Regions from separate parts of the Pseudomonas sp. NUPR-001 genome, predicted to be linked through region 3. Evidence: riboswitches for the same ligand, from Rfam matches in the RefSeq annotation. Region 3 holds a riboswitch; each other region holds the start of a gene.
What was found. A riboswitch is a leader RNA that binds a small molecule or an ion and turns the genes downstream of it on or off. The one in region 3 is predicted to bind cobalamin.
Positions count from the first base shown of each region.

Region 1: linked by a shared signal. The riboswitch ahead of cobO (cob(I)yrinic acid a,c-diamide adenosyltransferase) and the one ahead of ACP6KB_RS13850 (CbtB domain-containing protein) in region 3 are both predicted to bind cobalamin.
Region 2: linked by a shared signal. The riboswitch ahead of ACP6KB_RS10590 (TonB-dependent receptor) and the one ahead of ACP6KB_RS13850 (CbtB domain-containing protein) in region 3 are both predicted to bind cobalamin.

Region 1 is NZ_CP197353.1:1,481,142-1,483,398, forward strand. It holds gene ACP6KB_RS06860 (hypothetical protein) at 1-501, opposite strand, end outside; cobalamin riboswitch at 651-875, shown strand; gene cobO (cob(I)yrinic acid a,c-diamide adenosyltransferase) at 1,042-1,653, shown strand; gene ACP6KB_RS06870 (cobyrinate a,c-diamide synthase) at 1,650-2,257, shown strand, end outside.
Region 2 is NZ_CP197353.1:2,310,231-2,312,487, reverse strand. It holds gene ACP6KB_RS10600 (carboxymuconolactone decarboxylase family protein) at 1-107, shown strand, start outside; gene ACP6KB_RS10595 (GNAT family N-acetyltransferase) at 191-748, shown strand; cobalamin riboswitch at 869-1,075, shown strand; gene ACP6KB_RS10590 (TonB-dependent receptor) at 1,182-2,257, shown strand, end outside.
Region 3 is NZ_CP197353.1:3,074,026-3,076,282, forward strand. It holds gene ACP6KB_RS13835 (sugar phosphate isomerase/epimerase family protein) at 1-65, shown strand, start outside; gene ACP6KB_RS13840 (AzlC family ABC transporter permease) at 34-753, shown strand; gene ACP6KB_RS13845 (hypothetical protein) at 740-1,081, shown strand; cobalamin riboswitch at 1,116-1,333, shown strand; gene ACP6KB_RS13850 (CbtB domain-containing protein) at 1,452-1,649, shown strand; gene ACP6KB_RS13855 (CbtA family protein) at 1,660-2,257, shown strand, end outside.

The sequences.
Region 1 (2,257 bases), 1.6 Mb from region 3:
GAAATACCAGGCAATGGCGCAAGCCGTATGCTTTTGCAGATCTTCAACCAGGTCCTGCAGCTCTTCCGGGCTGGCATGCTGCCCGGCTTTCCACGGGCTGGCGAACAGCGCAGCCACTTTGAGCTGACTGGGGGCGGCCACCTGGCGGGCAGCGAACACGGTTTCCTGCAGGGCGTTGCTCAAGTCAAGGCGGCCGATACGCGGCCAGCGCTGGCTGCCTTGCAGGTAGGCGGCCTCTTCACGATTGGCGATGTACAGGTCGCAATGTCCTTCGCGGTCGCCTTCGTCGCGCTGCTTTTTACTCGGGTGGTGTTGCAAGGTCACGAGCTCAGCTTGCCAGGCGGCAGCGCAAAGCACACTGAGGTTGGTTTGAGCGCCGTGCCAGTAAGGCGCTTCGCTGTCGCCCAGGGTCTGGTTGAGTCGGTCAATGCATTCAACCCAGCGCTCCAGCGCCGGGCGCAGGAATTCCAGGCGCGGGTTGTTGATGATCAGACCTTGCATGCCGTTCTCTCCTTTATCGTTGTAATTGAGTGCAGCCAGATCATGGCTATTTGATATCACTGATATCAGGGTGACACAAGCCGACAAACACGCCATTGATCCAGGCCAGTGCAGCACCTTTCATTGACGCTCCGGGTGCAACCCTCTAACCTTCGCGACTTGTTTCAGGTGCTCTGTGGGCTGCGGTCTGGCAGGGTGAAACAGGGAAGCCGGTGGCTGCGCTAATGCGTGCGAGTCCGGCGCTGCCCCCGCAACGGTAGGTGAGTCAAGGTCGCGCATGGCCACTGGGTAATGAACCCCGGGAAGGCGCACGACCCTGGGTGTTCAAGGCCCCGCTCACAAGCCCGGAGACCGGCCTGTTACAGCCAACGGCATCACGGAGGGTGATGCGCGTATCCTTCGGCCCATGCCGCAGCCTTGCGCGTTTCTCCGTCTGCCTTATCCATTCATCTATTACTGTCTTTTTTGCCGCGAACGCTGTACGGCCCTGTGCCGACAAGCTCGCTGCGAACTGACGGATAGTGCTATGCGGAGACTGCGATGACTGAATCCAATGAGCGTGACGAACGCCACCTGGCGCGTATGCAGCGCAAGAAGGCGGTGATCGACGAGCGTATTGCCAATGCGCCGAACGAGTGCGGTTTGCTGCTGGTGCTCAGCGGCAATGGCAAAGGTAAAAGCAGCTCCGCTTTCGGCATGCTGGCCCGGGCCATGGGCCACGGTATGCAGTGTGGCGTGGTGCAGTTCATCAAGGGCCGCAACAGCACTGGCGAAGAACTGTTCTTCCGGCGCTTTCCAGAGCAGGTGCGTTACCACGTGATGGGCGAGGGATTCACCTGGGAAACCCAGGACCGCCAACGCGATATTGCCGCCGCTGAAGCTGCCTGGGCGGTGTCGCGTCAACTGCTGCAAGACCCGGCCATTACCTTTGTGGTGCTGGATGAACTGAACATCGCCCTCAAACACGGCTACCTCGACCTGGAGCAGGTGCTCAGCGACCTGCAGGCGCGCCCGCCGATGCAGCACGTGATTGTCACCGGGCGTGGCGCCAAAGACGAAATGATCGAACTGGCCGACACCGTCACCGAGATGGGCATGATCAAGCACGCCTTTCAGGCAGGCATCCGCGCCCAGAAAGGCGTTGAGCTATGAGTGACACGCGCCACTGCCCGGCGGTGCTGATCGCCGCCCCGGCCTCTGGTCAGGGCAAGACCACCGTGACCGCCGCTCTGGCGCGGTTGCACCGCAATCTCGGGCGCAAGGTGCGGGTGTTCAAGTGCGGCCCGGACTTTCTGGACCCGATGATCCTAGAACGGGCCAGCGGCGCCCCGGTGTACCAGCTGGACCTGTGGATGGTCGGTGAGCAGGAAAGCCGTCGGCTGCTCTGGGAGGCAGCAGGTGAGGCCGATCTGATTCTGATCGAAGGGGTCATGGGTTTGTTCGACGGCACGCCATCGAGCGCTGACCTGGCCCGGCATTTTGCCGTGCCTGTGCTTGCGGTGATTGACGGGACCGCCATGGCCCAGACCTTCGGTGCACTGGCCCTGGGCCTGGCGCGCTACCAGCCGGACTTGCCGTTTGCAGGCGTGCTGGCCAACCGTGTCGGTACCTTGCGTCATGCGCAGTTGCTTGAAGGCAGCCTGACCGAAGGGCTGCGTTGGTACGGTGGCCTGTCGCGGGAAACCGGGATCGAGCTGCCAAGCCGCCACCTGGGCCTGGTGCAGGCCAGTGAACTCAACGATCTGGATGTGCGCCT
Region 2 (2,257 bases), 760 kb from region 3:
GTGAGGAAATCGCCGAAGCGCTGGGTGTCGCCGTCGCCATGAATGCCGGCGCCGCACTGGTGTACTCGGCGCGAGCGCTGGATGCCGTGGGTAAGGTCGAGCAGTAGCGCCAGCCGTGCCGGCATGCACAAACAGTTGCATGCCGGCATTAACGCTTTCAGACTTGCGGTTCACCCTGCCAGGAACCGCCATGATTCACATCCGCCCCATGACCGCCGCCGACTTCGAACGTTTCTGGCCCACCTTCCAGGCCATTGTCGCGGCCCGCGAAACCTATGCCTTCGACCCAGCCATGAGCCAGGAACAGGCGCGTCAGCTGTGGCTGGAATCACCGCTGCATACGCTGGTGGCCGAAGAGGATGACCAGCTCCTGGGCTCGTACTTTCTCAAGGCCAATGCCGCAGGCCCCGGCAGCCATGTGAGCAATTGCGGCTACATGGTCAGCGAGGCTGCGCGCGGCCGCGGTGTGGCTCGCTTGATGTGCGAGCACTCGCAGCGTCTGGCGCGTGAGCAGGGTTTTCTCGCCATGCAGTTCAACTCGGTGGTCGCCAGTAACGAGGTGGCGGTGGGCTTGTGGCAAAAGCTCGGTTTCGACGTGGTCGGGCGCCTGCCGCGCGCCTACCGGCATGCGCGTCTGGGCCTGGTGGATTGCCTGATCATGTACAAGTGGCTGGAACAACCGCAGCAGCCGATGCTGATCGGGCGCAAGAACATCGAGGCGGTGGTGTCGCGCAAACGCGGCCGCTGATTATTCCGGTAGGAGCGGGCTTGCCCCGCGATTGCGGTGTCAGGTAGATCGCTATCGCGGGGCAAGCCCGCTCCCACAGACTTAAGCGCAACTCATTGACTGCAAAGGCTTTCAATGTTCAGATGCGCGCCAGTTTCAGGTGTCCTGCGCCGCCGTGCGCAGGGTGAAACGGGAAGCCGGTGCATCACTCAAAGTGACTAGTCCGGCGCTGCCCCCGCAACGGTAAGCGAGCGAAGCCTTCGATACACCACTGTGCTCCGGCATGGGAAGGTGAAGGCCTTCATGACCCTCGCAAGCCCGGAGACCGGCCTGAAGCTTTGTTTGGCAACCCCGCGGTGGGCGGGCGCAGGCCGGTTTGCGGGCGCCTGCGCGCGCAATTCCTTCATGCGTTGTTCCCTCCGGGATTCATTCCTTCCAAAGATTGTGGAACGACATGTCCCGTAACTCCAAGCTTCACACCCTGGCGGCCAATGCCCTGGCCCCCTGCCTGGCATTCTCCTTGCCGACCTTCGCCGCAGAAACCGGCACCCTGGCCCTGCCATCGACGGCCATTACCAGCACCAGCGACAACCAAGCGATCAGCCTGGCCACGCCATTGCCGGCCGGCTCGCGCCTGAACCTCAGCGCCATGGACACCCCGGCCAGCACCAGCAGTATCAGCGCCGAACAGATCGAAGGGCGCAACAACCAGACCGTGCAAGACGCCGTCAGCCGCTCGCCGGGCATCACCTCGGTGGCAACGCCAGGCAACGGCAACACCGCGTTCTCGGCCCGTGGATTTCAAGGCCACGGTTCGGTGATGACCTTGTTCGACGGCTCGCGCATGTACACCGGTGCTGGTACCCAGACCTTTCCGGTCGATCCCTGGATGGTCGAACGAATCGACATCATCCGCGGCCCGGCGTCGGTGCTCTACGGTGAAGGCGCCACCGGTGCAGTGATCAACGTGATCCCGAAAAAACCGTTTCTGGGCGAGATCCACAACCACCTGCGCCTCGGCTACGGTTCCTACGACCGCCAACAACTGGGCCTGGACAGTGGTGGTTCGTTGAGTGAACGCCTGAGCTACCGCCTTACCCTCAACCAACAGGCGAGCAACGGCTGGGTGGATCGCGGCGATTCGAAGAACCTGGCGATGAGCGCCGCCCTGCGCTTCGACGCCAGCGACAGCCTCAGCTTTACCCTCGCCCACGAGCGTGGCGACGCCGAGCCGATGAACTACTTCGGCACCCCGCTGATCGACGGCCACTACCGCGACAGCCTGCGCAAGAAGAACTACAACGTACAGAACGACGTGCAGCGCTACCACGATGAGTGGACTCGCCTGAACAGCGACTGGACCCTGAGTGACTCGATCAGCGCCAGCAACCAGCTGTACTACCTGAAAAGCCGCCGACACTGGCGCAACGCCGAGGACTACACCTGGGACAGCAGCCTGGGGCAACTGCAACGTGGCAGCTACCTGGAGATCAAGCACGACCAGGAACAAATCGGCGACCGCCAGAGCTT
Region 3 (2,257 bases):
TGGAGAAGGCGCTGGCCTATAAGGCCGGCGTGCATGAACTGTGTACCAGCCGTCATGCCGGTTGACGTCAGCCGCGCTGTGGCAGCACCACGCCGCGAAATCGCCTGCGCCATCGCTGATGCCCTGCCGTTCGTGTTCTCGCTGCTGCTGACCTTCAGCCTGATCGGCATGCTCGGACGGCGCAGCGGTCTGGACCTGTCGGCGCTGGTGGTGTTCAGCGGTCTGGTCATGGCCTCGCCGCTGCAACTGACCTTGTTGGAGACACCGGCACATCTGTTGAACAGCGCCGCTGTTGTACTGGCGGCGCTGAGCATCAATCTGCGCTTTCTGGTGTTCACCCTGAGTCTGAAGCCCAGCCTTGAAGGTCCGGTAAAAGCGTTTGTCCCGGCGTTAGCGGTGATGGCCAATGCCGCCTTCACCCTGATGTGCATCCGCAAACAGCAGCAGCCGATCAGTCGCCCCTACGCCAACACCGTGTGCTTCGTGCTGTACGCCGCCGCCCTGCTCGGGACGGTAGCGGGCTATTGCTTCGCCGGCCTGGCCGCCGAAGCGCTGATGGAACATGTCAGTGTGGTGATTGCGATCTTCATCAGCGCTTCGCTCGGCCAGATGGCACGTGAGCGCCACATTTTTCACGCCCAATGGCTCGCCGCGCTAGCCACGGTGGCAAGCCTGCTGTGGCTGGGGCAGATCAGTTTGCTGCTGGTGCTCAGCGTCACCGTACTGACGAGTTATGCCTATGACCGAGACTGATACCTTCTGGCGTTATGTGCTGATCTGCGCACTGGTCTCGGTAGTCTGCCGCCTGCTGCCACTGCTGGTGGACGTGCAGCGGCTTTCCGGTGGCGCGCAGGCGTTTATCGAGCGACTGGGCAAGTACACCTCCGTGGCGATGCTGGTCAGCTTGCTGGCGGGCGCGTTGTATCCGTTGGCCAGCCAACAGGTATTGAGTGCGGTGTGGTTCGGGCCGGTGGTCCTGGCCTGGTTGCTGAGCCTGACCCGTCTGCCGTCCTACTATACCTTTCTCATCGCACTGGGGGCCTATGCGCTGGGCACCTATGCACTGGCAGTGCTGTATTAATCGTCAATTGACGCGGAACCAGCCCCCATGCTCTCCTACACACCTTGTTACGGGTGCCCTTCACAGGGTGAAACGGGAAACCGGTGCCCATGTGCTTGTTGTTCAAGCCATGTCAGTCCGGTGCTGCCCCCGCAACGGTAAGCGAGCGAAGCGTCAGATCCACTGTGCAGTTGCATGGGAAGGTGATGCTTGCCGGGAGGCCAACGCCACCCCCTCGCGAGCCCGGAGACCGGCCCGCAACAGTGTGCACACAAGCACCACAGAACATAACAAACCCGCGGTGGGCGGGCGCTGTTCGAACCTCTGCGTGCCCGGCCCGCAGGGGTTTCATGCGCTCTATCCACCCGCTGACACTTCAGAGGGAAGCGCCATGTCGATCATCAGCAGCACCGGCAGCAACACAGACAACATTTCCGTCAGCACCACCCTGGCCCAACGCCTGACGGCTGCGGTCTGCGCCTCGATCCTGGGCCTGTGCCTGGTCTACTTCGCCGGTTTCTCGCGCATCGAAGCGGTACACAACGCCGCCCACGATACCCGCCACAGCGCCGCTTTCCCCTGCCACTGAGTAGCCAGCAATGATCAAGCGTATTGCCCGTACCGCCGGGTTTACCGGACTGTTGGCCGCCCTGCTGCTGACCCTGCTGCAAAGTTTGTGGGTGACGCCGCTGATTCTCAAGGCGGAAACCTATGAAAGCGCCGCGCCCGCCGTTGAGGCGCATGAGCATGCCCCGCGCGTGGCTGCCGATCACCACCACGACAGTGAAGCCTGGGCGCCGGAAGACGGCTGGCAGCGTGTGCTGTCGACCACCGGCGGCAATCTGGTGGTTGCAGTGGGCTTTGCCCTGATCCTTGCCGCGCTGTACACCCTGCGCGCACCGAAAAGCGTGATCAGCGGTGCACTCTGGGGCCTGGGCGGCTTTGCCGTGTTCTGCCTGGCGCCGACCCTGGGCCTGCCAGCGGAGCTGCCGGGAACCGCCGCCGCTGACCTGGCCCTGCGCCAGGCCTGGTGGGTGGGTACCGCCGCTGCAACTGCAGTGGGGCTGGCGTTGATCGTGTTTGCCCGGCACTGGCTGTTCAAGGCACTGGGGGTTGTGCTGCTGGTGGTGCCGCATGTGATTGGCGCGCCACAGCCTGAGGTGCATGAAATGTTGGCACCCGAAGCGCTGGAAGCCG